4 regions of the Paenibacillus sp. S33 genome follow, and region 2 is predicted to be linked to each of the others. Evidence: riboswitches for the same ligand, from Rfam matches in the RefSeq annotation. Region 2 holds a riboswitch; each other region holds the start of a gene.
What was found. Region 2 has a riboswitch for cyclic di-AMP ahead of ACWGXJ_RS06845 (hypothetical protein). Riboswitches for the same ligand answer to the same signal wherever they lie in the genome.
Positions count from the first base shown of each region.

Region 1 (7,776 bases), 1.4 Mb from region 2:
ATTCAATTGAGGAAGCCTTTCATATGAACCATGAGGATTGGACATGCCGCATTGTACTGGGAGACACGAAGATCAACGCCGTGCTACGACAAGTCGACGAGCAGCTTCCACAAAAGGTGGCTGCGGTTATAGCCAAAACGTATGATAAACCGATTGTTGTCAACCTGGTAACCAGTCCGCTAGATGCCGATCGTATGGATTATTTGTTGCGGGATGCTCACTCGACAGGCGTCAACTACGGCACGATTGATTTGGATCGTATTTTACGACTGCTGCGTCCTCATAATGGGAGAATTGTTGTGAAGGAATCAGGTATGCATGCAGTAGAAGATTATTTAATGTCACGCTACCAGATGTATTGGCAAATTTATTTTCATCCTGTAACACGCAGCTCGGAAATCCTTTTACGTAAAATTTTCAAGCGAGCAAAGGAATTGTTTAAAAACGGATATGAGTTTGGATTTCTGCTGGACCCGTTGCCGGATCTGTTGAAAGGAGATCTTACAGTAGAGCAATATCTGATGCTCGACGAGTCATTAATCCAGACCGTATTTAGCCAGTGGAAACGAGAAAAGGACGAGATTTTAAGTGATTTGAGCAGCCGGTTTATGGACCGTAGATTGTATAAATATGTAGAGATTGAAAATATGGATACAGATACCATTGACAGTATTCGAGAAGCTTTGAAAGAGGCTGGTTTGCACCCTGAATATGATTTTGAAATTGATTTTCCGACAGATCTTCCTTATGATGTGTTTCGGCAGGGTGGCTCGACGGACAACCAGATTTTACTGCTTGGACGTCAGGGCGAGGTGAGTGAAATATCCGAAGTTTCGGAAATTGTGCGCTCAATAAGTGGTATTCACCGAGGGAAATATCATATGTATTTTCCCCAGAATAAATTGAACGCGGTAAAAGACAGGCTTCCTGCCGAAATAAGGAATTATTTTGTCAAAGAATAGACAACTATATAGAAATGTAAGTAAAAAAAGGAGATGTAAACCTTGGATTTATTCGACACTCATACTCACTTGGATGCGCCACAATTTGACGAAGATCGTGAAGAAGTTATAGCACGTGCTGTCGAATCAGGAGTAACGCGGATGATCAATATCGGATTTAATCGTGAGACCATTCCATCCACCATGAAATTGGCCGAGACGTATGATTTTATTTATGCGGCAGTTGGATGGCACCCACAGGATGCTATTACAATGCAGGAGGGCGATCTAGAATGGATTGCATCGTTATGCAGTCATAAAAAGGTTGTAGCCATCGGGGAGATCGGTCTGGATTATTATTGGGATACATCACCGAAGGATGTGCAGCAGCGGGTGTTTCGAAATCAAATTGGTCTGGCTCGTGAGCTCAAGATGCCCATTGTTATTCATAACCGGGATGCCCATGAAGATATTGTTAAGATTTTGCGCGAGGAAAAAGCGAGTGAGATTGGTGGAGTCATGCACTCCTTTTCGGGTAGCTGGGAGACAGCCAAAATGGTGCTGGATATGGGATTTCACCTTTCCTTCGGTGGTCCAATAACGTTCAAAAATGCCAAGCAGCCCAAAGAGGTGCTCGCACAGGTGCCGCTGGACCGTCTGCTCATTGAAACTGATGCTCCCTATCTGACACCTCATCCGTTTCGTGGGAAGCGAAATGAGTCTGCACATGTGAGACTGGTAGCAGAGGCTGCAGCCCAAATCAAAGGGATTACAGTGGAGGAATTAGTGTCAATAACGACCCGAAATGCCCTGGAACGATTTGACATTCAATGAAAAAGTGAAGAAATCGATCAAAATAAAGAGATAGACGAAGCTAATCATGAATTTGTTGCAGGAAACTCGAGAATATTACAATATTTTAACCGAATATTTTAAAAAATGTACTTGAAACCTGCTTTACAACATGCATAGAAACAGGATATCATCTTTTCAGTGAATTGTTGTTTGAATGTAAACATCAACAAGTCATTTCATGAACCAGTCTCGCTGAGTCCCTTTTACAGGGAACGGGGGAACCGATATGGCTTACAGTATGTCCGGCGTATGTGCAAGAAGGGAACGTCTCTTCCGCCAGCCGGCTCGACCTAAATTCTTTTCCCGGATGGGATTGAACAGGTGGAGGAGCCGTATTTCGATTTCTTTCTGGGTCTTCGGGGTGAATGTGAAGGCGACCGCCATGAGCGGTTGACCCAAGCTAGGGCGACTCTCTACGTCCGAACCCGACAGCTAACCCCGTAAGCGTAACAAGAGAGAAGCCATCTCGTGCATGAGTTTTCCCGCATATTCACACATGCCGGAAGCCACGAAAGAGCTCTCTAGTCTCTTTCTCTGGCTTTTTTTGTTGTGAATAAAAGAAAATCTGTCATCATACTGTGGTTAAACAGGGGAGGACAGCATGCCGCGAAGACGGGTACATGGTGCAGGACAGTCGTAGTTTGGGCTTGTCTTGTAGAAAATCTGTTATAGTCACGTCAAATCTCAACTATGTCTTACTCCAGACGGCGGGCTATGTAAGGAGGACGGAGGAAATGGGCATTTTCCAAAAAAAGGATACCCATGAGTCACGCTCATCCAGCATGTCTTACGTATTGCGTTGGAAGCAAGAGAATGTGCGCCAGGCTGCTTTGGTTGCTATTTTTCTAATCGCGCTAACGATTATGATTTCAATTCTGATGTACACGCAATCTAAAAAACAAGTCTTTTTTGTCATCGATGGCAAGGCGTCTGCGGTAGAAACCCGGGAATCCAAGCTTCAAGATTTGCTGAGCGAGCATTCCATTTCACTTCAGCCGCATGATACAGTTTCCATGCCGCTAAATGGAGCAATACAGGATGGCGATCGCGTAGTCATTAAACGTGCCAATCAGGTTAAAGTATCTTCAGGCAATGAGACGAAAAAGCTGTACACAACAGAAAATACAGTAGAAGGTGCCATTCGTACCTCGGGCTATAAATTATCATCAACGGATAAAGTTTATCCTGCGTTGGATGCCTCTGTTTCGTCTAACATGGACATAAAAATCGTCCGTGTGAAGAAACAGCAGGTCGAACAGAAAAAACAGGTGCCTTATCAGGTCATCAAAACGGCCGATCCGAGTCTTTATAAAGGCGATAATCGGGTCATTCAAAGCGGCAAATCGGGTGTGGTCGTCCAGCACGTTCAAAAGGTATATCATGATGGAAAGTTGGTATCCAAACAGCTGGTTAACAAGGAAGTTGCACAGAACCGTGTGGATAAAGTCATTGCGGTAGGAACGAAGAAAAAACCGGTCGTTCTTGCTGCTTCCGTCGGTCCCAATGATGCGGTTAAGGCAACAACGGTTAGTTCAGGCAGTGCTGTCCGTAAAGCAGGCGTAAATTTTAAATATAGCAAAGTTTTACAAAATGTCTCCATGACGGCGTATTCCTCACAGGAGCCAGGTATCGGTACACGTACTGCATCCGGCGCACGTGTCACGGAAGGACGCACCATCGCGGTCGATCCGAGTATAATTCCAATCGGCTGGTGGGTGTACATCGAAGGGGTGGGCTTCCGTCGTGCGGAGGATACCGGTGGCGCGATTAAAGGCCACAAAATCGATGTGTATTATGAGAGTTTGAGCCGAGCCAACCAATTTGGTCGTAAGCACGGTAAAACCGTATATGTTATCGGACCGGTAAAGCCTGAAATCAACTAAAACAGGTTGTGTATGTTGAGGGCAATGCGATAGTATTAACAACATAGTTATGCCATGCTAAGAAGAGGATATCCTCTTCTTATTTTGTTTTCAAAAGCAGGGAAAGATAAATATAGCTTGCTGTGTAGCAGTGGAGGGAAACGCAAATGATCAAGGAAGTGATCGTGGTAGAGGGCCGGGATGATACGGTGGCCATTCGCCGCGCTGTTGAAGCGGATACGATAGAAACTGGCGGCTCCGCCATTAATAAAATGACGCTGCGTAAAATTGCATTGGCGCAGGAGCGGCGGGGGGTCATCATTTTAACCGATCCCGATCATGCAGGGGAGCGCATCCGTAAGATTATCGCTTCCAAGGTACCCGGCTGCAAGCAGGCCTTTATACCCGAGGCAGAAGCGACGCGTAAAGGAGATATTGGCGTGGAGAATGCCTCGCCAGAAGCGATCAGACACGCTCTTGCACGGGTCCATACGACAGTGGAAGGCGCCGACCCGCTGATTGAGTGGGCGGACCTGATTGATGCTGGACTCATCACCCATCCCAATGCTGCTGCACGCCGTATGGCCTTAGGGAATGTGCTGGGTATTGGTTATTGTAACGGAAAGCAGCTACATAAACGGCTCTCTGTATTTCAGATCAGCCGCGAGGAATTTGCCGGGGCGCTGGCACAAATTGAAAGTGAAGGATTGTGATGTCCGTATGACAGGGATTCAAGATATAGCAACACCGCGGCGTACGAAGGAAATTATTCAACGGCACGGTTTTTCGTTCAAAAAGAGTTTGGGACAAAATTTCCTGATTGATCAAAATATTCTCAATAAGATTGTAAATGCTGCCGGATTGGATGAGACGAAGGGTGCACTTGAGATCGGTCCTGGGATTGGCGCTTTGACCGAGAAGCTGGCGCAATCGGCTAAGGCAGTTACCGCTGTCGAGATTGACCAGCGGCTGCTGCCAATTCTCGAAGAGGTGTTGGCCCCTTACGAGCATGTGAAGGTACGTCATGGAGACGTGCTGAAGCTGGATTTGCGAGAGGTGTTCGCAGCCGATTTTGCAGACGTGAGTAAAGTAAGTGTCGTGGCTAATCTGCCGTACTATGTTACTACACCGATTCTGATGAGGCTGCTGGAGGACAAGCTCCCTCTGGAGAATATCGTCGTTATGATCCAAAAAGAAGTGGCTGAGCGCATGGCTGCGTCTCCTGGAACGAAGGATTACGGCAGTCTGAGCATTGCAGTGCAATATTACAGCGAACCTGAATTAGTCTGCACTGTGCCGAATACAGTATTTATTCCCCAGCCAAATGTGGAGTCTGCAGTCATCCGGCTGCGTGTACGGGAAGCCCCTCCGGTGGAAGTGGTGGATGAGAAGCACTTCTTTGAAGTGGTTCATGCTGCTTTTGCCCAGCGTCGTAAAACCATTTCCAATAACTTAAAAAGCCGTTTCTTCACCAAAGAGAACAGGGACACGCTGGAGCCGCTGTTGCAACAAGCTGGTATTGAACCCTCCCGTCGAGGAGAAACGCTAAGTATTGAGGAATTTGCGCGTCTCAGCGCTGTGCTGTTGGAGGCAGGTATATCCTAAGCTGGAACCAAACTGTGCATTCACCCATACGATATAGGAGGGGTGATACAGTGTGATGAGTTTAGGAGACTTGGTCGTTCGGAAATCGTACGGTGGAGATGTCACGTTTCGTGTTGAGGACATCCAGCGGGATAAAGCGATCATTAAGGGAATAGAATTTCGGCTGCTGGCCGATTCCCCGGTGAACGATCTGGTCAGAGTGCCTGCAGACCAGATTAGCGGTAAGACTCAGCAGGCCCACATTAAGGCTGGTGAGTCTCTTAATCTGTTGCAACGGGCACGCCAGCAGCAAGCTGCTCGTAGTCAGGCAGCTCTGGTAGGGGACTGGAGTGATCCGGTTGAGTCAACGTATTTTGAAATGCCGGGAAAGGTTCTTCACCTGGATGGAGATCCCAGCTATCTGAAAAAATGTCTCAGTTTATATGAACAGCTCCGTGTTCCTGCAGAGGGACATCACGTTCACGAATCGGCAATGGCGGACACGTTGTACCGACTGCTTCCTCGTATCCGTCCGGATATCGTAGTCATTACCGGACATGACGGTGTGCTGAAGCAGCCACAGCCTTACGATTTGTACAGCTTGAAAAGTTATAAAAATTCGCAAAATTTTGTGGCGGCAATTCAGGTAGCAAGACAATATGAACGTCATCTGGATTCGCTGACGATTGTAGCGGGAGCGTGCCAGTCCCATTTTGAGGCGCTACTACGTGCGGGAGCAAACTTCGCCAGCTCACCAGGGCGTATCCTGATTCACGCGCTGGACCCCGTTTACGTGGCTGCCAAGGCGGCCTTTACTTCGATCCGTGATACGGTCAACATGGGGGACCTGTTTCACCAGACAATCAGTGGCAGTCGCGGAGTGGGTGGAATTGAAACTAGGGGAAGCTATCGCATCGGCCTGCCGAAGCTTGAAAATTTATCAACGCTTAAAGTAACGCCTTCCGCAATCTAGGATTCAAATGTGCCAATAGGATTAACCTGAACAAAAAGCCTCTGCTTTCAGAGGCTTTTTGTCATTTTTTATATAAATTATTCCTGTTCGCAAAAAATTAAATTGACAACTTATTTTTCGTGTTGTTATAATATTTAGCTTGATTTGACAATCCCTCTAAAATTCGTTATAATGGACAAGGAAAGAGGTGGTCGTTAGGCAATGGCTAAAAATACGCTGTTGGAAATCAAACGCAGTCTCGACGCACATGTAGGGCAAAAAATTTTGCTGCGGGCTAACGGCGGACGCCGTAAGACCGTCGAACGAACTGGTGTCTTGGAAGAAACGTACCCTTCTGTTTTTATCGTCAAGCTGGATCAGGAGCAACAGACGTTTAAACGTGTCTCCTACAGCTATGCTGACATTCTTACCGAGTCGGTAGAAGTCAGCGTATATGATCCCGACTCCCATACAAGTGTAGTCGAATATTTTGAAACACCTTAATTGATTTCGTGATTTATACCAGCTTTGCAGGTTTAACGACGGCTTCGTCATTTCAAATGACGGGGCCGTTTTGTATATACAGAGCAGGATGAAGCATGACATCTCTGTACATACTAAGCCGGGAATGATCTTCCTTATTCCATTGCCGAAGGAGGCGTATGTATGAGCCGAAGAAGACGGAGTGTCATGTCGGAGGAGCTAAAGTACGAGCTGGCCAAAGATCTTGGATTTTACGACACGGTCAAGGAAGAAGGCTGGGGAGGCATTAAAGCCAAGGATGCGGGCAATATGGTCAAGCGGGCTATCCAACTTGCCGAGCAGGCAGCTTCCCGCAAATCGTAGCTATCGGTGGTGCTGATGAAAAGCGGGGATATCCGGGATTAGACCGGGTCATCTCCGCTTTTTTGAACCTCATGACTTGACACGCTGAGTCTGATATAATATGTTAAGCTGTCTTGAGGGAAAAGTTGAAGGTGGGTGAACGCCTTGAAAATATATGAAAAAGCACCGGCGAAAATCAATTTAATGCTTGATGTTCTACGTAAGCGGGATGATGGTTATCACGAGGTCGAAATGATTATGACCATGGTCGATCTGTCTGACCGATTGACGATGTCTGAGTTACCGCGTGATACCATTATTATTTCAAGTCAAGCCGGGTACATACCATTGGATGAAAAGAACTTGGCTTTTCAGGCTGCTCGTCTGATCAAAGAACGTTATAACGTGTCTACGGGCGTCCACATTCATCTGGATAAGCATATCCCGGTGGCGGCAGGGTTGGCGGGTGGAAGTAGTGATGCTGCCGCAGCGCTGCGTGGACTGAACAAGCTATGGAAGCTTGGTATTTCGGATGCCGAATTAAGGGTGCTGGGTGCGGAACTGGGCTCAGATGTACCTTTCTGTATTACAGGGGGTACAGCTTTAGCAAGTGGACGCGGAGAACTGCTCAAGCCACTTCCGAATCCGCCACAATGCTGGGTGATCCTTGCGAAGCCGCCGATTAATGTATCGACGGCTGAAGTGTATGGTCGTGTCAAAGCAGATCAGATTGCGCACCACCCGTCTGCCCGCCAGA
Region 1 is NZ_JBSIEZ010000001.1:27,812-35,587, forward strand. It holds gene ACWGXJ_RS00130 (HD domain-containing protein) at 1-962, shown strand, start outside; gene ACWGXJ_RS00135 (TatD family hydrolase) at 1,005-1,775, shown strand; cyclic di-AMP (ydaO/yuaA leader) riboswitch at 1,977-2,259, shown strand; gene ACWGXJ_RS00140 (3D domain-containing protein) at 2,531-3,679, shown strand; gene rnmV (ribonuclease M5) at 3,826-4,371, shown strand; gene rsmA (16S rRNA (adenine(1518)-N(6)/adenine(1519)-N(6))-dimethyltransferase RsmA) at 4,379-5,263, shown strand; gene yabG (sporulation peptidase YabG) at 5,319-6,215, shown strand; gene veg (biofilm formation stimulator Veg) at 6,417-6,698, shown strand; gene ACWGXJ_RS00165 (small, acid-soluble spore protein, alpha/beta type) at 6,861-7,040, shown strand; gene ispE (4-(cytidine 5'-diphospho)-2-C-methyl-D-erythritol kinase) at 7,185-7,776, shown strand, end outside.
Region 1: it holds a riboswitch for cyclic di-AMP, as region 2 does, so the genes downstream of both, ACWGXJ_RS00140 (3D domain-containing protein) here and ACWGXJ_RS06845 (hypothetical protein) in region 2, are expected to answer to the same signal.

Region 2 (7,776 bases):
GAAACGAACCTCTTTCCCTTCCATGCTTCCCTGAGAAGCATCCACACCCAGTGTCTGGATTAACGGATTACCTGTCTTTTCAGACACATACGTAATGGATAGAAAAATAAGAAACAATACCATCATGGAGCTAAAAATAATCCAGCCCTGCTTACGATTACGGGCAAACAATCCAAAGGTATACGGCAACGAAGCCGGCATTACCCACATTGCCAAAATTTCCAGCACGTTCGTCCAAGGACTTGGATTTTCAAAAGGGTGCGCAGAGTTAGCTCCCGCATAACCCCCCCCGTTTGTCCCCAAATGCTTGATGGACTCCAGAGAAGCAATGGGTCCCATAGAAATCTGCTGCTGTGTTCCGCTCAGCGTCGTAATATCCGCCGTAGGCTGTAGCGTCTGGGGTACCTTCAATCCAACCAGCACCAGCGTAAGCACAAAGGCCAGCGGCAGGAAAATTCTTATAATGGCTTTAATAAAATCTTGAAAGAAATTGCCCATTCCTTCACCGCGCCGCGTCAATCCTCTCATAAAAGCCGCAGCAACCGCAAAACCGGAAGCAGCCGAAGTGAACATCATCATCGTGACGAACGCCATCTGTGTCAGATACGTAAGCCCGCTTTCTCCGCTATAATGTTGGAGATTCGTATTCGTCATAAAGCTGATTACCGTATTAAAAGCTAGTGATGCTTCCATATTACTGTTTCCAGCCGGATTACCGGGAAGCATTCCCTGTAAACGCAACAGCAAGTAGCTGATTGCCACAAGCACGGCGTTCGTAGCAATGAAACTCATAACATACGTAGTCCAACGCATGCTCTCCACTTTCTTCAAGCCTACTACCTTATAAATCAGCTTTTCTGTTCTGCCAAAAATCCGATCCGTCCGATTGGGTTCATTCGAGAATACATGATACATATATGTACCCATTGGCTTTACCAAGAGCAGCAATATAACGATCACAATTCCAATTTGAAGCAGCTCCATCCTTTATTCCTCCTTCAAAATGCTCCTGCGTTTGGAACAACAGGCCTGCTTCCAGAGCACCAATTGTGTGCACACGTTTGCGAAAACCTGCTACCTATGATGCTTTAATGTTCAGATCTGTTGTTCCCGCCCGCTCTATCCCTACCAGTGACTAGAACTTTTCAGGGTTCAGGAGTGCGTAGATTAAATACATAAACACAATAGCCGTAAGCCCAAGTATAACGATCATCCTCTTCGTCCTCCTTTAGAGGTCTGCGCATCACACCAGCGTACAAACAGCAGTATCACTCCATAACTCACAGCCATGACGAGCAGCATGTATATATCCATCATGTTCATACCCTCCGTATCGGTCCTCAGATCGCCATTCTTATTTCATCATAAAATCATAAAACAACTATGTTATAAGTGCTTATCCGTTCAGCAGAAAACCCACCTCTCCGTTCAATGTGTAGATCACATGGTCCGCTCCCAATCCTCGATAAATTCCTTGTGGATTACAGCCGTGCGTAATAACATAGATCGATTCCGATGTTAGCGGCCGACATATTTGCAGGAAACGGCAAGTCAGATTCAAGCTGTTCTCGAACAAATACACACTACCAATTTCTTTTTTTGGAAAATTCCATTTTCCCGCTTGCATGGTATTGATGCGGACAATGTGCTCCACACCCATTTTTTTGAGCTGTCGTTCCTCCTGGGCGCTATTCGTCAGAACTGCAAACGCCAATTTTTTGAAAATAAGCAATTTCACAAAACTTCTGCCCGCTTCATTCGGTGCAGTGACAATAATTAACCGACCTTCCATCAGTAGCTCCTCTCCCGGTATAAAAAGACAACAAAAAGAAGCCGAAGGAAAAAGGCTTTCCTCCGGCTTCTGACATATCCATGATAAAATAAACCATGGCTGCACACGGCGGTTTGTTGCCTCTCCCTGTACGCTTACGAGGTTAGCTGTCGGATTCGGACGTGAGAGTCGCCCTATTTCTGGCACTTGACCGGAAAATTCACCCCATGAGACCCACGGCAAGCCGTACAGTCTCGATTGGTTCCCCCGCTTTTGCAACTGCAAAATTCAGCGCTATAGACATTTCGTTGTTGCTTCATTCAAGTTAATTTGAAATTACGTCTTGAATCATACACCCGCGCATGGAAGACTGTAAAGCTCAACTGCGGGGTTATAAATCGGCCTTTAGAGCATAGAAGATTAATAATAACGCTTACAATGCAACTATGCTTCTCACAGCTCACTCAATCTCTGTTTTTCATCCCTTTTCGAAAATGACAAGCATGTCAATATTGGCGTAGGGTAGAGCGTTTTTGGCCTTTTTTTGTAAAAAGAGAAGAAAATACGCTATATGTACCAGCTAAACACCGATTGAACCCGCTTTTATAAGAAGAAACACCTTAATTCGCTCCATTTGCAATGCGATTTACTGTTTTGAACAAAATACGATTTTACAGCGGCTAAAGGCTTAATACAGCTTTTCCAGACTTGCAACCTTACTTTGAATTGCTTACAATTTAATTGCTGAATATTGAATAAGGAGAGATACTATGACCGTTTATGAATATGATGCGCAAACCCTGCAAGGGAAACCAATTCCGTTATCCACATATAAAGGGAATGTTCTGCTTATTGTGAACACAGCCAGCAAATGCGGGTTAACCCCCCAATACAAAGCGTTACAAGAGCTATATGACCAGTACCATGAACTGGGGCTCGAAATTTTAGGATTTCCCAGCAACCAATTCGCCAAACAAGAGCCAGGTTCCAGCGAGGAGATTTCCGAGTTTTGCCAGATCAATTATGGTGTTACCTTTCCGATGTTCGCCAAGACAGATGTCAATGGCGATCAAGCGCACCCCTTATTTCGCTACCTGACCCAAACAGCTCCGGGGGTATTAGGGTCCAAAGCGATCAAATGGAATTTTACTAAATTCTTAATTACACGAGAAGGTAACGTATTTAAGCGCTATGCACCGCAAACCACTCCAGATAAGCTGGCGGGAGATATAGAGAAGCTTTTGCAGCAAAACTGATATTCTTCTTTATCACAGTTATTAAAACAAAAAAAGCATCCCTTCACGTAAACCGTGTCAGGATGCTTTTTCAACTAGGTCTTGCATATAATGCGGTCGAGAGGACTCGAACCTCCACGGGCGTACGCCCACTACCCCCTCAAGATAGCGTGTCTGCCATTCCACCACGACCGCAAATCATAATGTATTGAGGCAACAGATTTATTATACTCTCTCATCAACTATTTGTAAACACAAATATAATAATTATTTTATATGTTATTTTACCTAACATATATGAGCGATAATAATATTTAATTTGACAAAAGGGCTACTAAAATGTAAAAATATATTACATACATTTCGAATTTTTTCGTTATCCCTAAGTAAAGAGTGAAATAATATAACATAAGGATTCACTTCGAGGAGGCGAACCGCCCTGCATAAAGGCAACCGTTTGCTGAACTATGCATTATTGTTGGACCCTTCCCTACCTGTTGGTGGCTTCACCCGTTTTAACGGACTGGAGAAACTATTCCGCAACGGACATTTGAACAGTCTACAAGATCTGGAACATTACATGCTGGATGATTTGTATCCTCAATTTACAACCGTTGACGGCATGGCTATCAAAAGTCTGTATGTCGCCATCCAGCAGAATGACGGTTGGCGAATCGCTCTCATTGATAAGATGCTGCATACCCAACGTCCCTCCTTGCAGCATGTGAAGGAGTTGCGTCTATCCGGTCAGCGTCTACTTAAGCTCGCTAAGGCTCTTTATCCTTGGCTTGAATTTGACCAGTTGGAATCTATACTCATTCAATACAATGCAATTGGCACACTCGCTACCGTTCACACCTGGATTAACTTCCTCCTCGGAAACGATGTAGAACAGACCATGCACGGCTATCTTGGCGCAGCGGTGTCCTTCTGTGTGGAAGATGCCTTCAAACTACTCAATCCTCCCTATGAGGAAAAGAACCCTTTTATGGAGCGTATGACCAGCGAGCTGCTCTCCGCATGGAAGAAGCTTAACGAACCTGAGCCAACCACATTTCAGCGTCGCTTTCTTCACAGACATTGGTGCAACTCCTACATCACTCTACCGCTTTATATGAGCCATAATAGCCAATTGGATGAGCCTAGACTGTTTTCCTCCTCAGGTCTATTCAAACGCCTTCCAGCATCCCCCTGATGCGTCGCTTCACCAATCTGGCAGCAACACCAAAAACACTCTGTCCCTTTCCTCAGGTGGCAGAGTGTTTTTTATTCACACATAATCGAAATTCACACTATTAGTAGACTCTAGACGGGTTATCAGAACCACCTAGCACTTAATTAAGTAATTAATTCAACAAAATAACGTATTTGCGATTGTAAAAACACGTATAAAAGTGTATCATAGTTTCAGATGGTTAATTCTAACATGTTTACTGATGATTATTATAACACACCAATTATTCCGCAAGAATCCGTAAGGGGCGATTTCTCTTGAACAACAAAATGCCTGTCACCTCCTTCGGGTGGGCCATCAAACAACGGCTTGTCGAACTTCGACTGGATCAGAAAACATTTTGTGAGACACACAATATTCCGCCTTCACGCTTGTCCAATCTGATTCACGGCACCCGCAAAGCACAAAGGTACAGAAAACAAGTTGCTGCAATTCTGAACATCGACGATAACGATTATAAGGAGGCACCGCCACTCTAAATCCAACAAGCATTCCAGTTACATATAGGTCATTCCATATCACCCAGAAACCAAATAAACCCGTAAAGCGAACCCCTCCAGTTCGTTTACGGGTTTTCAACCCAGACGATCTTTAGCCAAAAAATTATTCCGGCTTTGTTTTATCCTTCTCACTTTTTTGCTTACGGTATTTCGCAAATTCAACATATTCTAAAATAAAATTCTGTTCTTCCGTCTCAAGATCTTCTGCCTGGCAATTCAGTGGCCCCATCACTCCAAAAAAATAAGCAGCCTTCTGCTCCTGAAGTACGCCTTCCCCTGGCTTAATCCCTTTCATTAACCAATCAAGCGATACATTAAAAAAGTCCGAAATCTGAATCAAATGGGCGGTACCCGGCGTTGTTTTACCTCTTCTCCAATCACCGAGATTCCCTGAACTGATTTTAAGTTTTTCACAAAATGCCTTCTTGGTCATTCCGCGATCCTTAATCAAAGCTTCAATCCGCTGATAAATAGTTTGATCTCCCAAAATGTTTCCCCTCCGACACAGTAACTTTTTCTGAAATAATTTTCATTTTTCAGCCTTACTCATTAGTAATCCTCATCAAATCCTAAGCAACCATTACCCCATAGTAGAATTGCGCTGGTTTTTCTCTTTACGAAAGCGGGTAAATTCAATATACTCAAGTATAAAATTTCTTTCCGCCTCACTAAGCGGTTCCCCCTGGCAATTCAGTTGCCCTGAAGCGTCAAAAAAATAAGGGTCTTGCGACTCCTTCAGCACCTCACCCTGTACATCTCGACCCAGCATAATCCAATCCAGACTGGCATCAAAAAAAGAAGCGATTTCAATGAGTTTATTCGTGCCCGGCGTCGTTTTTCCTCTTTTCCAATCCCCGAAGTTCCCTGTACTAATGCCTAACTGCTGGCAGAACGCCTTTTTCGTCATTCCCCGTTCCTTGATGAGTTCCTCAATGCGATGGTAAATAGATTGCATAGAAGTTCCTTCCTCCCTAGCAGGCTCTCAAATAACGATATCATGTTCTCTGTTCTCATTTCAAAGATCACGTATGCTAAAATTACCGAATTATGTATGTTGGTTTCCATTATACCACAACACGCAACAAAAACCGCCTGTTTTCCGAAGAAAGGGCGGTCTTTAAGCCAGTTCACTTACGCTAATCACGTAGCAGCGTTGTCGATTTTAAGTAAGATATGCTTCAATTCATTCAAAGTTTCGCTCAGATGCAATAAATCTTCTTCTGGCAGATACACCAGTCTTTCTTGAATTTTATTGGAGAAGGTATGAAATACCTGTTCACAAAAAGCATCGCCTTCCTGTGTAATCGCCACATTCACGACTCTGCGATCCGAATCACACGACTGGCGGTCAGCCAACCCATGCTCCACCAGTTTGTCCAGAAGAGGAGTCATGTTCGGACGTGAGACATTGAGCTGTTTGGATAAATCAGATACCGTAGACAAGCGCACCTCACGCAGAAGCAGTAATACCTGAAAGTTATTAGGCGACAAATGTAATGGGAAATCGAGCGGACCGTAGGTGAAAAATTTCTTCTTCACAATCGGAAACAAGCCCAAAATATTTTCTGATATATTTCCTAACAGTTGAGTGTCCATATTTTTCACCGTCACTTCATAAGTTTATACTTATCATTCTATAACATTATGGCATTATATTATACTATGGAATCATTATTTCATCATAATCATTACTTTATTACATCACTACACAAATAAAAAAAGCCTCTACCGCGAGAGACTTTTCCGTTTATTCCATTGATGCGGTCGAGAGGACTCGAACCTCCACGAGCGTACGCTCACTACCCCCTCAAGATAGCGTGTCTGCCATTCCACCACGACCGCATAACAAAATATAAATGGTGAGCCATGAAGGACTCGAACCTTCGACACCCTGATTAAAAGTCAGGTGCTCTACCAACTGAGCTAATGGCTCATGCTGTTCATCCAAGCTGTCCGCCATTAGACCAGACCTCAGGAATTTCCCTTAAGCATGCAACATGTAGTCTATAAAGACAACAATGACCCGTAGGGGATTCGAACCCCTGTTACCTCCGTGAAAGGGAGGTGTCTTAACCCCTTGACCAACGGGCCTTATTATTATGCGCCAACTTGGCGACAAGAAAGAGTATATCAAATAGAATAACGAATGGCAATACTTATTTCTAAAATTTTTAAAAAAGCAGTTTTTATAAGTACAAAATGCATATTAACTTACAATCCCTTATCTTAAATCACTAAAATCCTGAAAATAGCGATGAACGATTGCAATATCACTTGTATTTACTTATAATCACTTACAAGATACCGAAATAATTATATATCAGAGGAGCTTTCTATGTATCAGGAAGAACGAATGTTAAAAATCGTTGATTACTTACAGCTTCATAAACGTATTTCGGTGGATGATATTTGTGAATTTTTTAATGTTTCACGAGATACGGCCCGTCGAGACCTCGTAAAACTTGAAGAACATCAAAAAATTATTCGCACCCGCGGTGGCGCTCTTCTCCCTACACTTCATCACGATCCAATTGGAAATTATAACGAAAGACTACTTACTGTATCCGAGGAGAAACAAGTGATCGGACAGCTGGCTGCCAGCATGGTACGAGATAAGGATCGTATTATATTGGATTCCTCTACCACCGTACAGGCGTGTGCAGAAAGACTGAATGTGCAGGAATGTTCGGTCATCACCAATTCAATCAATCAGGCTGACGTGCTATCTGGAAAAGACGGTGTCTCCATACATCTGTTGGGAGGCCGCCTGCAAAAAGAACACCGATATGTATATGGCTCCTCCGTGATCGCCACTTTGTCTCACTATTTTGTAGACAAAGCCTTTATCGGGATTGGTGGTATATCTGCCCACGGACTAAGCCTGATTCATGAAGAAGACGGTATGCTGAAGCATCAGATGATGAAGCAGGCAGATCAGGTGATCATCCTTGCGGACCATTCGAAATTCGGAATCAATTTTCCATATCGTTTTGCCGATCTGTCTGAAGTTAATATCGTGATTACCGACAGATTGCC
Region 2 is NZ_JBSIEZ010000001.1:1,456,032-1,463,807, reverse strand. It holds gene kdpA (potassium-transporting ATPase subunit KdpA) at 1-984, opposite strand, end outside; gene ACWGXJ_RS06850 (potassium-transporting ATPase subunit F) at 1,136-1,213, opposite strand; gene ACWGXJ_RS06845 (hypothetical protein) at 1,397-1,792, opposite strand; cyclic di-AMP (ydaO/yuaA leader) riboswitch at 1,908-2,075, opposite strand; gene ACWGXJ_RS06840 (glutathione peroxidase) at 2,542-3,027, shown strand; tRNA gene ACWGXJ_RS06835 (tRNA-Leu) at 3,119-3,201, opposite strand; gene ACWGXJ_RS06830 (urease accessory protein UreF) at 3,464-4,201, shown strand; gene ACWGXJ_RS06825 (Rha family transcriptional regulator) at 4,498-4,719, shown strand; gene ACWGXJ_RS06820 (helix-turn-helix domain-containing protein) at 4,844-5,227, opposite strand; gene ACWGXJ_RS06815 (helix-turn-helix domain-containing protein) at 5,321-5,695, opposite strand; gene ACWGXJ_RS06810 (MarR family winged helix-turn-helix transcriptional regulator) at 5,881-6,336, opposite strand; tRNA gene ACWGXJ_RS06805 (tRNA-Leu) at 6,500-6,582, opposite strand; tRNA gene ACWGXJ_RS06800 (tRNA-Lys) at 6,598-6,673, opposite strand; tRNA gene ACWGXJ_RS06795 (tRNA-Glu) at 6,760-6,831, opposite strand; gene ACWGXJ_RS06790 (DeoR/GlpR family DNA-binding transcription regulator) at 7,076-7,776, shown strand, end outside.

Region 3 (7,776 bases), 2.9 Mb from region 2:
CGCAAACCGACCTTTTATACTTCCAATTACTCATTGCAGGGGCTGGAGAAGCATCTCAGCTTCACGAGCAAGGACGGAGAGGAAATGTACAAAGGACAACGCTTGATGGACCGGATTCGTCCTTTTGTAGATGTCATTACCGTAAAGGGAAAAAATCAGCGGGGGTAAGCGTTTTTCCGTCTGCTATTTTGATATCTTACAATTAAAAGACTATTGTGATATAATTAAAAGGTGTCGAAACAGACATTACAGGTTATAATAATCTTGACTTTTCTATAAAGGAGGAACATACAATGGCAATTGTTAACGTGTCCGATCAATCCTTCAACGCAGAAGTCGAAGGCACAGGAACCGTTTTGGTTGATTTTTGGGCGCCATGGTGCGGTCCTTGCAAAATGATCGCTCCTATTCTGGAGGATCTGTCCACAGAAGTTGGCGACAGCGTCAAAATCGCGAAGGTGAACGTGGATGAAAATCCAGAGTCTGCTTCCCGTTTCGGCGTGATGAGTATTCCTACCCTGATCGTCTTCAAAGACGGACAGCCTGTCGATAAAGTGGTAGGTCTGAACTCCAAAGAAGCACTGAAAAGCATGCTTACTAAACACCAATAATCATCGCATGTGACCCATGCTCCCGCGGGGGCTTGGTGGAGCGGCCATGAAAGGTCAATGCCTCCGGTTGTAAATACCGGGGGCGTTTTTGTGTACTATTCCTATATATTATAAATAGTTAGTTGAGTAATTATTAAGAATGGAAGGAGGAACCGGGCGAATGAAACCTTATGCGGAGGACTTGCAGAATCAGGAGAAGGCGCTGGAGAACATACGGCACAAATTAGCGTTACTGCCGGATGCATCAGGCTGTTACCTGATGAAGAATAGCGAAGGCACCATTATTTATGTCGGCAAGGCCAAAGTGTTGAAAAACCGGGTCCGTTCCTATTTTACAGGTAGCCATAACGGCAAGACGCAGCGATTGGTTTCCGATATCCGTGATTTTGAATATATCGTTACAGGAAGTAATATGGAGGCGCTCATATTGGAGTGCAACCTGATTAAAAAGTACCAGCCACGTTATAACGTGCTGTTGAAGGATGATAAAACCTTTCCGTATTTGAAAATTACGAACGAGGCACACCCCAAGCTGGAGGTGACCCGTCGCGTTCTGAAAGATAAAGCAAAATATTTTGGACCATATCCGAATTCCTACGCAGCACATCAGACGAAGAAGCTGCTGGATCGTATGTATCCGTTACGCAAGTGTGGTGTAATGCCCAAGGAAGTGTGCCTGTATTATCACATGCATCAATGTTTGGGGCCTTGTGTGAAAGAGGTCGAGAAGGAAACGTATGACCAGATTGGTCAGGAGATTGGTTCCTTTTTAAGCGGGGGACATGAGGAAATTAAAAAGGATCTTCAGCGTAAAATGCAGGAGGCCGCAGAGGAATTGTATTTTGAGCGGGCCAAGGAGCTGCGAGATCAGATTATCAGTATCGACGCGATGATGGAAAAGCAGAAAATCACCACATCGGATGCGAAGGATCGAGATGTATTCGGTTTTTCAGTAGATAAGGGCTGGATGTGTGTACAAATCCTATATGTCCGCAAAGGTAAAATGATCGAGCGCCATATGTCGACTTTTCCTTTCTACGGTGAAGCTTACAGTGATTTTATGTCCTATGTGACGCAATATTATAGTGACAACCCGGCAGTGCCGCAAGAAATATTGCTTCCAGATTCTCCTAAGCTGATGCAGGCGGAACAGGTCAATGTCGATCAACCGGTTGCGGCAGAAACTGTACTCCACAGTGCAGCTACAACCGATGCTACCGGACAGACAGATGAGAAAGCGATACAAACGGAGACAGAGCCTTCTGCTGACTCATTGCTGGTGGCTGAAGAACGGGCAACTTATGCAGGAGCAACAAATCAAGACCAAGTTGGTGACCAAGATACCGGAGTAAAGGAAACAGAAACCCAACTATCCGGTGGACTGGAGGACCCGAGTACGGCGGCTCTCGCTCTGGCTGAATGGTTGGATGTAAAGGTACTTGTACCGCAGCGTGGACTGAAAAAGCAAATGACAGGCATGGCGACGGAAAATGCACGTGTTGCTTTGGATGAGAAGTTTAAGCTGATCGAGCGGGATGAGGAACGGACATCCAAAGCTGCAAGCAATCTCGGGCGTGCCATTGGACTGGATAGCTTGCACCGGGTGGAGGCGTTTGATAACTCCAACATCCAGGGTTCCGATCCAGTCTCAGCCATGATCGTGTTTATTGATGGCAAGCCTGCCAAGAAGGAGTATCGAAAATATAAAATCCGTTCTGTGCAGGGACCCGATGATTATGAAACAATGCGTGAGGTTATCCGACGTAGATATGAACGTGTGCTTAAGGAAAATTTGGAACGTCCCGACTTGATCGTTGTCGATGGTGGACGTGGACAAATTAAGGCGGCGACCGATGTATTGCAAAATGAGCTGGGTTTGTTCATTCCTGTGTGTGGTCTGGTGAAGGATGCCAAACATAGAACTTCCCAACTATTAGTGGGAGAGTCCTCTGAGGCCGTGACACTTGCACGCAATAGCGAAGAATTTTATCTGCTGCAACGGATTCAGGACGAGGTTCACCGTTTTGCCATTACGTTCCACCGCGAGCAACGCGGCAAATCTATGGTAACTTCCCGGCTGGACTCTATTCCAGGCATCGGCGAGAAACGGCGTAAGTTACTGCTTAAGCATTTTGGATCGCTCAAAAAAATAAGAGAGGCCAGTGTCGAAGACTTCCGGCCTCTCTCTATTGGGGATAAGCTTGCGCGTCAGATTATAGCTGCCCTTCGGGAGGAGGAGTCGTAGAATACGGCTCCTCTTTTTTTATAGGTTCAAACATAATTCGATTTGGCTTTTTAGGACTAAACCAATAAATGATGTAACCCACGATGGCTGGAAGTAAGATCCAGAATAGACCAGCGCTCACATTCACAGTGTCTCCCAGACTCATCACACTAAGTCCCATTAGAATGCTGTCAAAAATAACGTGGCTGAACATGGCGGCAATAAAGCCGTAACGCAGAAACACAAAACTGAACAGCAAACCAAGAAAAGTCAGCTCAATAGGTCTGGAAATCACCGGATAGATTGGATAAAGTGTATGTCCCAGTGCCCAAATCAGCGTGGTGATCAGACAAGCAACAAAAGTATTTTTTACTATTTTTTTGACCATCGGAATACCAAACAGACGGTAGACAGTCTCTTCTCCAATACCTGCCATCCAGGCCATAATCGGCAGTAGCCATGGATAAGCCATATTGTAAGGGGATTGCGTGGCATCTGTGGTGGAGAATGTATTAAATGTGCGCTCCAGTATAAAGAACAAAATGGATTGTACCCCGAGCAAAATAAAGGCCCACAAGTAGCCAACATACATACTGCGAAGCACATACAGCCCGTAGCCCGGCTCTTTCGCACGCGGCCATGCATTCAGTCCAACCTGACGCATAAGCCCGTCACCGCCGACCAAGGAGAAGTAGAGCGCTACAGCCATGAAAAAGGTAACACCAATCTGGAAAACCATAAGAAATATAAGCATGCCCTTACCGCCTGCTTCTGCTTGCAATAAAGGCAGCATGTTCATGGTCCCAGCTATACTAGCAATAAAGTATACAACGGATAGAACAATGCCGCGTACAAATGAAGTATGTCGTCGGGTGAGTGACGCATACACAATGGCAAGTACACCCAGTACAAAGCTAAATAGGGCATAACCCGCATAGGTCATCAAATTCGCCCAAAATGTTTGCTTTTCGATATAATCGGTATAGGACGACGGGGCCGAAAAGCTTTGGGTGAAGGAGCGAACATCACCTTCTTCAAAAGTAAAAGCCAGTGTAAGTACCGAGGCGCCGATTTTTTTATCGTCTACGGTATACTTTAATCCGCCTTCTTGTTCAGTGGTCGCAAGCTTCAAATCCGACGGCTTAAAGCCAAAGCGCTTGACCCATACTGCGGCCGCCTGCTCCTTGGCTTCGAGCGTCATGCCGTCCTCAGCCACACGTACAAGCCTGTTACGTGCTTGTTCATCCGTAGAAATATCAGCCTGTGTGTAATTGGTGCTGAAGGTGATCCGTTTAAAGCTAACGACCTTGCCAGTGGATAAATCCACATGAATTTGCAGTTTACTCTTCGCTGAGGATTCAGGCAGATCGACCCGAAAGGTTTCGTAAGGGTAACTTTTTTTCCATGTACGGTCGTACTGTTGAAGTAGTTTTTCTCTAGATAAATAACCGTACAAATCTGTTTCGGCCTGATAGGTCACGACAGGCTCCTCAGGCTGTGATTCAGTATAGCCCAGCTCGGAGCGGGCGAAGTCCAATGCGTGTATGACCGCTTCTTGTTTGCTGATGACCTTTGCGTTCATTACTGATTCTGGACTCGGATTGCTAAGCGAGGGAATAAGCAATTGAAAGATAAAAAAGCAAATCAGGCCAATCCCGCCCAGCAAGCCTAATTTTTTGAAGTTGGCCGTGAGCACGACCGGTTTCCCGATAGGATTCATGAGTTTCCTCCTTAATCTGTAAATAAGAACATCCATTAAAGATATCATACTGCACAGGTTCCCGCCAACAGACAAGCGATATTCATGAAAATAGAGTGAAAGCACTTTAAAGTTCCAATAAAATTAGATAAGCTGCGATTAAACGATGCCCATTCGCAAAATAAAGCCAATTTCACGTTTTTTCGGCGAAATCGGTTTTGTGATCTGGATATAGAAGGATTATAATCTTGAGGCAATGCCTATGAAATACATAGGTAATGATATACAGTTGAGCCGAATTTCTATGGGAAAACGGGGGAACCATGTTACTGGGGTGAATTTTACAACCGATCCTGCTGGATCGGAAGTGTAAATAGGGCATACTGTGCTGCCCGAATCCGTCAGCTAACCTCGTAGGCTATGAGCAGGAACCAAGTCAGGCACTCGGTTTTCCGGTGTCTTTTTTTGTGCGTATAAAAGTGTTTGGATTGGTTAGACCGCTGCGGGTGCAGATTATTCTTCCGATTGCTGTTATCCCCGGATTTTTTGATTGTATACCCCCTTTAATGGTTAAAATCCGGAGATAAAGGCAAACGCTTCGCTTCTTCAGAACAATTCTGCCCCCTTCGCTACTGCCCGCCAATAGCACAGGAGCCGAGTAGTGCTTGACATGCATTCTTCCTGTATTCAGGGAATGCTAATTACAGTTAACTAAGGTTTGGAAAAATCAAAAAATTCAGGGGCAACGACGATCGAAAGATCAAATGGAACGCGTAGCGAGCTTACACCGTATTAAATCACTGATTTATAGTTTTAAGGATTAGGAGAGAAGTGATGAATAGATGAATCCCAATGCAAGCTGGCTCCGGCTTTCTCCACCGCAGATATTCGTTGCGGGCTTTGCCATTATCATTCTAATAGGTAGTTTATTGTTAATGCTGCCGGTCTCCAATACAACAGGAAAGCCACTTGCGTTTATAGACGCTTTGTTTACTGCCGCCTCTGCGACCTGTGTAACCGGGCTTGTCGTTAAGGATACAGGGACCTTTTTCACAACCTTTGGTCAAGTCGTCATCGCTGCACTCATTCAGATTGGCGGTCTCGGCTTTATGACTATGGCTACCTTGATCGCGCTGGTGTTCAAACGTCGGATTTCCTTGCGGGAGCGCCTCATTTTGCAGGAAGCGATGAATCAGACTTCTGTAGAGGGAATTGTCGGGTTAATCCGTAAGGTATTGCTGTACTCACTGGTTATTGAAGGCGTATGTGCTACGATATTCTCGGTTCGCTGGTCCTTTGATATGCCCGTAGGCAGGGCGATTTATTTTGGAATCTGGCATGCCATCTCCATGTTTAACAATGCTGGTTTTGATTTATTCGGTGAATTTCGCAGCTTGACAGGTTATGTATATGATCCGATTGTTAATTTTACCGCAATGTTTCTAATTATTTCTGGCGGCATTGGTTTTGTAGTGATGTCAGACCTGGCAGAATATCGCAAGCGCAAGAGACTGTCCTTGCATACCAAGGTGGTACTCAGCATGACGGGCGCTATGATTGTAGTCGGCACGCTCGTGATTTTTGTATTTGAGTTTACGAATCCAAAGACTCTTGGCTCGCTTGATTGGGGTGGTAAGCTACTGGGATCTTTATTCCAGTCCGTTACCCCCCGTACCGCAGGTGCCAATACGCTGGACATCGCAGGCTTGCGGCAGGCTACGCAGTTTTTTATCATCATACTCATGTTTATTGGGGCTTCCCCTGGCTCCACTGGAGGCGGGATTAAGACCACAACATTCGCCCTGCTCATTGGAGCAGTGATTTCGATGCTGCGGGGGCGGGAAGATATTGTGCTGTTCAAGTACCGACTTGCGCAGGGACGAATTTACAAGGCTTTGACCATTACACTGCTGGGGTTGCTGTTCGTGATCGGGGTGACCATGATTTTGTCGGCAACCGAAGATCATCATTTTCTGATGATCTTGTTTGAGACGGTGTCTGCGTTTGGTACGGTGGGGCTGTCGATGGGGCTTACACCTGATTTAACAGTCATAGGCAAGCTGGTGATTACCCTGACGATGTTTGCAGGTAGACTGGGGCCACTCACGCTAGCTTATGCACTGGGGCCGAAAAAGGGTAAAGAATTGTATCGTCATCCGGAAGGCAAAATGATTATAGGATGAATCATTTCATATACATTTCGTTGGTTTAATCATTTCAGGATTTTGCAAAATTCGATACCAGTCGCTTCGAAGTCAAGATATAGACGAACTAAACCATTTCGTTCTATATCTTCTTCATTGGAAGTCGCTTATGGGATTTGTGCAAAATCCTCATTTATGAAATTGATTCAGATAAGGGAGTTTTCGAGTAGATATGAAAACGCAGCAGTTTGTAGTTATTGGCTTGGGGCGGTTTGGCTCAAGCCTGGCTTTGCAATTGGTGGATATGGGGTGCGAGGTGCTAGGCATTGACCGGAATGAGGATGTTGTGGACAGTATGAGTGAGATGTTGACACATACTGTCGTGGCGGACGCTACCGATGAAGACTCTTTGCGATCACTGGGCATCCGTAATTTCGATTGTGGCATTGTTGCTATTGGTGATGACATTCAGGTAAGCATCCTCACCGCCATTTTGCTGAAGGAGCTGGGTGTGAAAAAAGTTGTAGCCAAAGCCATATCTGTGCTGCACGGGCGTGCGTTAGAAAAGCTCGGTGTGGACCGGATTATTTATCCAGAACGGGATATGGGTATCCGGGTGGCTCACCAGCTAGTCACGCCTAATTTGCTCGATTATTTAGAGTTGTCTAAGGAATACAGTATTGTGGAACTCAATGTACCTGCATGTCTGAATGGCAAAACGCTAGCAGAGCTAAATGCCCGTACCCGCTTTGGTTGTAGCGTCGTGGCGCTTCATACGGCGAACGGTATCCTGATCGCACCGACGGCTATGGATCGGCTAAAATCAGACGATATTATGGTCATCATCGGCTCGAATGACAATATCGGTCGCTTTGAGGATGAGGTTGTTAATGTTAATGAAGAGGATTAAACCCTCTACACCATACGGTAGCCTGCAAACGACGCACGTGTCTCGCTAATCCAGCGTCGTGCTGTCGGACCGAGATCGGTCGTCTCCGAGTAAATGAGGGAGGTCGTTCGGCGTGTCTCCTTCAAATCGGGCAAGTATAATGCAGTGAGTCCATTATCCCGTAATAGTTCGCTGCGCAAATAGGATTT
Region 3 is NZ_JBSIEZ010000001.1:4,398,453-4,406,228, reverse strand. It holds gene dnaI (primosomal protein DnaI) at 1-168, shown strand, start outside; gene trxA (thioredoxin) at 294-611, shown strand; gene uvrC (excinuclease ABC subunit UvrC) at 772-2,856, shown strand; gene ACWGXJ_RS20040 (CPBP family intramembrane glutamic endopeptidase) at 2,825-4,555, opposite strand; cyclic di-AMP (ydaO/yuaA leader) riboswitch at 4,817-4,969, shown strand; gene ACWGXJ_RS20035 (TrkH family potassium uptake protein) at 5,377-6,717, shown strand; gene ACWGXJ_RS20030 (potassium channel family protein) at 6,911-7,588, shown strand; gene ACWGXJ_RS20025 (LysR family transcriptional regulator) at 7,594-7,776, opposite strand, start outside.
Region 3: it holds a riboswitch for cyclic di-AMP, as region 2 does, so the genes downstream of both, ACWGXJ_RS20035 (TrkH family potassium uptake protein) here and ACWGXJ_RS06845 (hypothetical protein) in region 2, are expected to answer to the same signal.

Region 4 (7,776 bases), 1.3 Mb from region 2:
ACAAGTACAACCGAGAGCCATATTAGAGGCAATGTTGTTGATTTTGTGGGGCACCCACAGCGGATATTCCCGATTGGACGCCTGGATAAGGATTCGGAAGGTCTCATCTTACTTACCAATGATGGGGACATTGTAAATAAGATTTTACGGGCAGAAGGCAAGCATGAGAAAGAATATATCGTAACGGTGGATCGCCCTGTCATACCGTCTTTTGTGCAGGGCATGTCCAGCGGGGTGAAAATACTCGGCCAGCGGACGCTACCTTGTGAGGTGACGCGTGTATCTGAGTATGTATTCCGTATTATCCTGACTGAAGGGAAAAATCGTCAGATCCGGCGTATGTGTGCTGCCTTCGGTTATGAAGTAAAAAAACTGCAACGGCTGCGAATCATGAATATTCGGTTGGGGTCCCTTCAGAAAGGTGCCTGGCGTGATCTGACAGAGGCTGAGAAGCAGGAGCTTGGCCAGATGCTCGATTATACGCTTAGCTAATGCCAGAGGGGCTTTGTATAGCCTACAGCGTATGATCCTCGTATCTGACAAGTCCAGATTATAGGAAACACTAAACAAAGAGGCACCAGCTGCATAAAAATGCGGCGGTGCCTTTGTTCATATAACATATGCATAATCAACCTTCATTCGAGCTTGAGGTAGGACTGATGACTTGTGTCCCGTTCTGATATTTGCGGAGAACAGATATTTCAACACGACGGTTTTTGGAGCGTCCTTGACCATCTTGATTGCTTGCCAATGGACGATACTCGCCATAACCGATGGATACAAACTTGGTTGGATCGAGATCTGGATTGAGCAACAAGATACGCAAGAAATTCAGAGAGCGCTTGGCGCTCAAATCAAAGTTGGACGGGAACTGGCTGTTGGAGATCGGTACATTATCCGTATGACCCGATACGATAACATCATAGCCAGGGAACTGCTGGAGCATACTAGAAATGGACTTGGCCAGCTTTCTTGCTTCCGGCTTTACTTCGGCCTGCCCGGATGAAAACAGGGCATTATCACTAATGGTGATCATTAGTTGCGATTGGTTTAGCTTGGTATTCAGCAAGGGGGTCAGGCCGTTATTTTGAATATATTGATCCATCTGTTTTTTAAGCTTTTTTAAATCTTCTTCTTCCCGCTGGGCAAGCTGTTTTTGCAGTTCAGAGGTAGAAGTAGCTTTCGATTTTAAGGGTTGTGATACTTGTTCTTTATTTTTGCCCATATCCATGGATTGTGACGACGGATTCGCGGCCGAGTGATCCAGCACGCCAGTGCCGCCACTAAAAGCTGAACTCAGGGATTGAGCCATAGTTTCAAATTTTTTGGCGTCGAGCGAGCTCATACCGAATAAGACAATGAAAAGAGCCAACAGAAGGGTCATTAAGTCGGAATATGGCAACAGCCAGCTTTCGTCAGCATGCTCTTCATGCGGTTCATGTCTCTTTTTACTCACTGGAATCGCCATCCTTCTGGGTCAATGTAGCCCGTTCGGTCGGAGTCAGGAAGATCGTCAGTTTCTGACTGATGGCAATTGTCGATATCCCCGATTGAATGGAAAGCAGACCTTCGACCATCATTAATTTAAGCTCTACTTCTTTTTTGGATAACCGTTTCAGCTTGTTGGACATCGGATGCCACAGGACATAACCTGTAAAAATACCGAGCAACGTCGCAATGAAAGCTGCTGCAATGGCATGAGAGAGCTTTTCCATGTCACTAAGGTCAGCCAGAGCGGCGATCAGACCTACAACCGCACCGAGTACCCCGAGCGTTGGAGCGTACATACCGGCTTGGGAGAAGATCAGTGCGCCAGAGCGATGTCGATCCTCGGTCGCATTGATATCCTCCATCAGAACGTCCCGTACGAATTCTTGATCATTGCCGTCAATAATCATTCGCATGCCGCCACGCATAAAGGGATCATCGATTTCTTCTACCTTAGATTCCAAGGCGAGCAGACCTTCACGACGGGTAATGGATGCCCACTCGGTAAACGTACCGATGAGCTCTTTGCGGTCTAACAGTTTTTGTTCGGTGAAAATAACCTTGAACAGCTTCGGAATCCGTTTGATTTCTGCCATCGGGAAGGCCATAAATATACTCGCTGCCGTTCCGACGAAAATAATCATGTAAGCAGCGGGATTATTGACCAAATTGACGACCGGAGCGCCTTTTAAGATCATCCCGACGACCAGTGACACAATCCCGAGCACAAGTCCGATAATGGTTGAAATTTGCATGATACACCTCATCCATGAGAATAGATTTTGAATCCTTTCATGCCGCCGGGGTCGTCCTTGCCCCAAGCGCGTCATTACAAGACGGATTATAGTATTTATCGACAAAACTCTCTTTTTTGTTAAGTGCGAATTTCCGGTATAATAAGGTGATTATGTATTGAATGGCGGAACCATTGGAGGAAATGGCATGGGAGTAAAGCATGGGCGTGAGTATGAACAAATTTTGAACGATTTGACAGAGGCTGTGGGGCGCATCCCAGATAGCTATGAATTTTTTGAGATGGAAGCAGAAGATTGGGACAGGCTGGACCCGGCGGGACGTCAGGAAGTCAATGAAGCTTTGGCAGAAGACTTATTTTATGCACTGGGTACAGAGCCCACAATCACTGTAGGGAGTAGCGTTGTGATCTATGAGCCGGAGCAGCATCGCATCTATGTACTTATTGGGGACGAGGAGCTGACGTCAGTCCCTTTGATTTGAGGTCCGTCTTATGGATTTATCAACGGGGCCGTGGTAATATGTACACCAATATATCGTAGTTTTGGCCGTATTTAAGCGGTCGAAAGGCTTCCGTATAAACGGGGAGGAGTTCGTAACATGCCTTTTACACAAGAAGAGATTGAAGCACATCTGGAGAAACTGGAGGGCTGGGAACTGGAGGAAGGACGTTGGATCGTCCGAAAATATAATTTTTCCAGTTTTATGAAAGGGATTGCATTCGTGGATGAAGTTGCCGCTATATCTGAAGCATTCAATCATCATCCATTTATTACGATTGATTATAAGACCGTGACTCTGCGTTTGACCTCTTGGGACGACGGCGGTATTATGGCCGTGGATATTAAGGAAGCCCAACAATATAATGAAGCTTTTGAAAAAATGCGCAGCAGTCATTGAGCTTGTAATGATCTGTCGTATGATGATAGAAGCGCCTTCGCTATACAACATCGTGGTTGTATGCCGAAGGCGCTTTTATCATAGAATCTGGGTTGGGTGCTCGGGACGATATACCATACAATAAAATGGTTTTTTGCCATCAGGAGTCTGGCGTTCATAGGTATCTGTAAGCTCAAATCCAGCCGCCTTGTAGGCCCGGATAGCGCGCTCATTCCAAGTGAGCACCTCTAGATCAATTTCATTCTTCGGGTTGCGTCGTTGAGCTTCCTCTGCAATGGCACGGACAAAATCAGAGCCTTTGCCATGTCCGCACCTGTCAGGATGCATTCCAAGACCTAGCCGGGTCACACCGATCATAGGAAAATATTGAGCAAATCCTGTTAGCTTGTTCTCTTCATCCAGTACGGCAACATATTGCTCTTGGCGAAGCGTGGGACTTCCAAATTCGACTTCAAGCGCCTTCATTTGTTCCCAGGGGAGCCAACCATATATGTTATAAGGTGGATCATAGTGCCACTCACAGATTGCAGCCGCTTGATGCTCGTCCATCGGTACGATCCGATAGTTGGATATTGAGGCCGGCATGTGTTCCATCCTCCTTTTACACAGGTACTTCAATCATTAACAACAGATTGTAGACAAGTTGCAGAGGAATGGCAAGCGTGTTTATTTCATACCTAAGTCGGGTATACATTCAATAAGAAGGAATTACTGCTCATATGCTCCCCCAGCGGTGACGGTAAAACCGACGATGTTCGCTACAATTGAAACCTTTTGAGGTCTCAGTTCGTCAGTAAAGATAATAATTGCTGATGTTGTGGACATAAAAAACCGCAATTCGATTCCGGCCAGAATCAAATTGCGGCTAGGGTTAGCTTGCTGTGCGTTAGTTATTCTACGTTATCGTCATCAGGAATGTCTGAAGCTACAGAATGGTAAGCGTCTGTGCTCATAATTCTTTTTGCACCGACATAGCGGTTAGCGTAATAATTTTCGTTCAGTGAGCTAACTACTACACCACGTGAAGTCGAGGAGTGGGCAAATTTCCCTTCACCTACGAAGATACCTACATGGGAAATGCCTCTTCCTGTGGTGTTGAAGAACACCAGGTCCCCAGGTCTCATTTCATCGCGGGATACAGAAGATCCCATTTTGAATTGTGATCCTGATTGATGCGGAAGTTTAATTCCCAGTTTGTTGTATACGTACATTGTGAAGCCGGAGCAATCGAATCCCTCGAGTGTAGTGCCTCCGCTTCTGTAGTTCGTTCCTTTGGCATCTTGGATGACCTGGTCCATCTTAGAGTCTGCATATGCACTGCCGCCACCGAATGTAAAAGATGTAAAGGCAATGGCAAGACCCATAGCTGCGATCGTTAGCTTCTTCTTCAAAAAAAATATACCCCTTCCAATGCCTGCGAGGTTAGCTTAAGGATTCGGTAGAAGGTTCCCCTATGACCACTCTGTTGCGAGATCAATTCACCCAAACTGGTTCCCCCGCTTCCTAGGTGCCAGGAATTAGGCTTAACTTAAGATGTGCACCTTGGAGAGCAGTATTCACAGAAACGTTATTTTTGAGATAAAGGTTACAATAAAGATTACAAAGTTGTTACTATCAGTTCACTGCGATTATTGTAACAAAGACGGCTGGCTTTGGCAAATGTTTCATTGCAAAAAGTTACAAAAAAAATCTGCTCCTAATGTCCCAGGAACAGATCTTGTTAACAGTATTCAGTTATGTGTCGTTTGCGCGAGTATGAATCAAGGTTTTTCGACAGACGGAAATGAAGTAAAAAACATAAAGGCAGGGCTTAGCTTCTACTAGAGATATCGGTATGCCATAGTCTGTACTGCGAACTGATATGCCACAGCCTGACCAGACTAGTAACAAAATGATACGATTGCTGGAGAATGAGCGCCAGCATGCCAGTCCAAATCATCGCCACGGTGCCAAATAGACCGAAGACCAGCAGCACACAAGCACCGAGCAAAAGGGATATACCGACAGCTGGGAGGAGCTGGCGAAAGAAGGCGAGCAGGGACGATAGTATGGCGTGACCACCGACAGTACCCAGTTGCATATACAGGATGCACTGCCGAATGAACCATCCGTATGCCATCCATCCAATGACATAGGGCAATAAATGCAGCAGATAAGAGGAAGATTGAAGTGCTCCTGCTACAATAGGGTAGAGTCTCGGTACTACCCAAAAGGCGGGAAGCAGCAGCAGTCCCAACTCGATGGTGTAATACAACAGCGACGACATGCCATGGCGTTTCATACCCTTGAAAAAGGACAGGCTTTGCGGTTCAGTCGCATCGGTATGCAGACTTTGATATATTCCGGCTCTAATGAAGGGAGTGATCAGTATGCGTAGTACAGTCGCCCCTAGTAGTATCCACAAATACACATGTACTTCCCGGCTGTCCATCAGAGCAATCTGGCTCTCCATCCAAAATAAGGTCTGTCCCAGCTCGTTCTGACCCTGATCAGGATAACGGAGCAATAGCGGGATAACGGCAGACTGCACCAGCCGATAGAGAAACACCCCCCACAGTAGTCGATACAGAAATAAAATGATAACGATATAGAAACGTATGCGCACCAGCGCCCAGCCCTCTTTTATAACAGTCCGCATCTATAGACACCTCACCATGACAGACTTCCAAGCAGTGTCTCCAACAGCTTGGTTACACTTATACTCCAACGGGTTTGTTGCTTTTCGTCCAATTCGGCTTTTAGGCTATTGTTAATATGCTTGTTCTCCAGTGCAATGGTATATAAGGGATCAAGGGTTACATGGGAAACGGGAGAAGTACTTTTGATCCGAAAATTTGTACTTTTGCCCGCGCCGTCCCAAGCCTTGAATATCGTGGTACCTTCCTTGAAGGTAAATTGGACAGGGATCTTGGGATAATCCGCCCCTTTTTTGCTGACCGTCACGACTGCTTCATATCCATTCTCCAGCTTGTGGTTTGTGATGTGATCCACTGAAAAGTCCGCCATCTGGCCGTCATATACATACTGTTCAAAATAGTGGCTCCATGAGCGTCCGGTGACTCTCTCCACGATACGTTGAAAATCCAGTGAGGACGGATGCTTGAATCGGTACGTCTGGACGTAGGTCCGCATAATGCGATCCATTTTTTTCATACCCACCTGACGTTCAATGCCCCGTAGGACCAGCTTGCCTCGAGAGTAGGCATTTTGCGCGTACTCAGCAGCTGAGCCGTACTTCCATGACTCACGGTTTAGCGGCTGTGGGGAGGCTACCTGTCCCGATTGTAATGGCAGGTTGGGGGTAAGCCCATATTCTTGCTCCATAAGCCGCTCCTCAGCATAGGAGGTGAAGCCTTCATCCAGCCACGGCTCCTCAAATTCATTATTGGCTACCATTCCGTAGAAATATTGATGTCCAATCTCATGAACTAATGTCCGTTCCAGACTATAGCCAGGATTCAGATTACCCGCAGCAGCGGCCGTGATGAGTGTCGGATACTCCATACCGCCGGCTCCATTGCCTGATTTGGGTGGAACCACGATGGATAGGGTGGAATATGGATAAGGCCCGTACCATTTGCTGTAGTACGAAAGGGCGGCCTTCGCTGCGCTCATATAGCGCCCTTTGAGCTCCTTGTGCGACGGGTCAAGGTAGAGCTTGATTTTGACACCAGGGACTTCAGCAGAAGAAAAGGGTTCTTCTACGGTTACAAAGTTGGGTGAAGCGGACCAGGCAAAATCGTGTACATCATCGGCATAAAATTGATATATTTTTTGGCCGTTCTGTCGGACGGCACCACGGGTGGGAAATCCGGTCGCTGCTACGATATGAGTTTCAGGCACCCGAATCCGTACGCTGTAAATTCCAAAATCGGCATAAAACTCGGAGTTACCATGATACTGGTGGAGGTTCCAGCCCTCCTCGGCGCGTCCACGCTGTCCTGCAGTCTCGTAGACGCTTAGCTTCGGGAACCACTGTCCTGCCATTACAAAATCATCTGTCGCGCCCATACGAGCGAAGATGGCGGGCAGTTTTACCTCAAACTTCATATATAATGTGATTTCTTCGCCACCTCGTACCGGCTTGGGTAGACGCACCTTCACGAGCGAACGGTCGCCTGCGTTACCGTCATCTGGCTGCACATATTGGATGCGGTGCATGAGAGATAAACCGTCTTCTGTTTTTAGTTCAGTCAGCGTCATGGAGCCAAAGCCGTCTTTGGGCATGGTGTCTCCGCGCAGCTTTCCACCGGATTCCTTCATAAAGGTAGTTTCCATGGAAGAAAAGGCATTCGGGTATAGATGAAGATACAGATCATTCACGGTTTTCTTGCCCGGATGCTTCCAGGTCAGTGTCTCAGTGCCTCGCAAAACCTGTCCTTTTTCCAGAGACACATCAATGTGGTATTCTACCACCCTCTTGCTGAGGATTTCTGTAGCGGGCTGTGGAGGGTTCTTGGGCAGGTCAGGCACGATGTTTGCCCCTAGAGGCTTGCCCATATTTGGGGCAAGCGCAGACTCAGACAGGGAGCCGTATAGTGGTTGGCCTATGGACTGCGGGTCGGATTGCGGTTGGGGCTGCCAGGCAAACCATAACGTCCCTGCGAGGAGACCGAGGGCTAGTGTAGACAATAA
Region 4 is NZ_JBSIEZ010000001.1:133,579-141,354, forward strand. It holds gene rluF (23S rRNA pseudouridine(2604) synthase RluF) at 1-492, shown strand, start outside; gene motB (flagellar motor protein MotB) at 629-1,456, opposite strand; gene motA (flagellar motor stator protein MotA) at 1,449-2,243, opposite strand; gene ACWGXJ_RS00535 (hypothetical protein) at 2,431-2,724, shown strand; gene ACWGXJ_RS00540 (4a-hydroxytetrahydrobiopterin dehydratase) at 2,842-3,141, shown strand; gene ACWGXJ_RS00545 (GNAT family N-acetyltransferase) at 3,220-3,726, opposite strand; gene ACWGXJ_RS00550 (C40 family peptidase) at 4,032-4,532, opposite strand; cyclic di-AMP (ydaO/yuaA leader) riboswitch at 4,538-4,675, opposite strand; gene ACWGXJ_RS00555 (hypothetical protein) at 4,952-5,779, opposite strand; gene ACWGXJ_RS00560 (M1 family metallopeptidase) at 5,791-7,776, opposite strand, start outside.
Region 4: it holds a riboswitch for cyclic di-AMP, as region 2 does, so the genes downstream of both, ACWGXJ_RS00550 (C40 family peptidase) here and ACWGXJ_RS06845 (hypothetical protein) in region 2, are expected to answer to the same signal.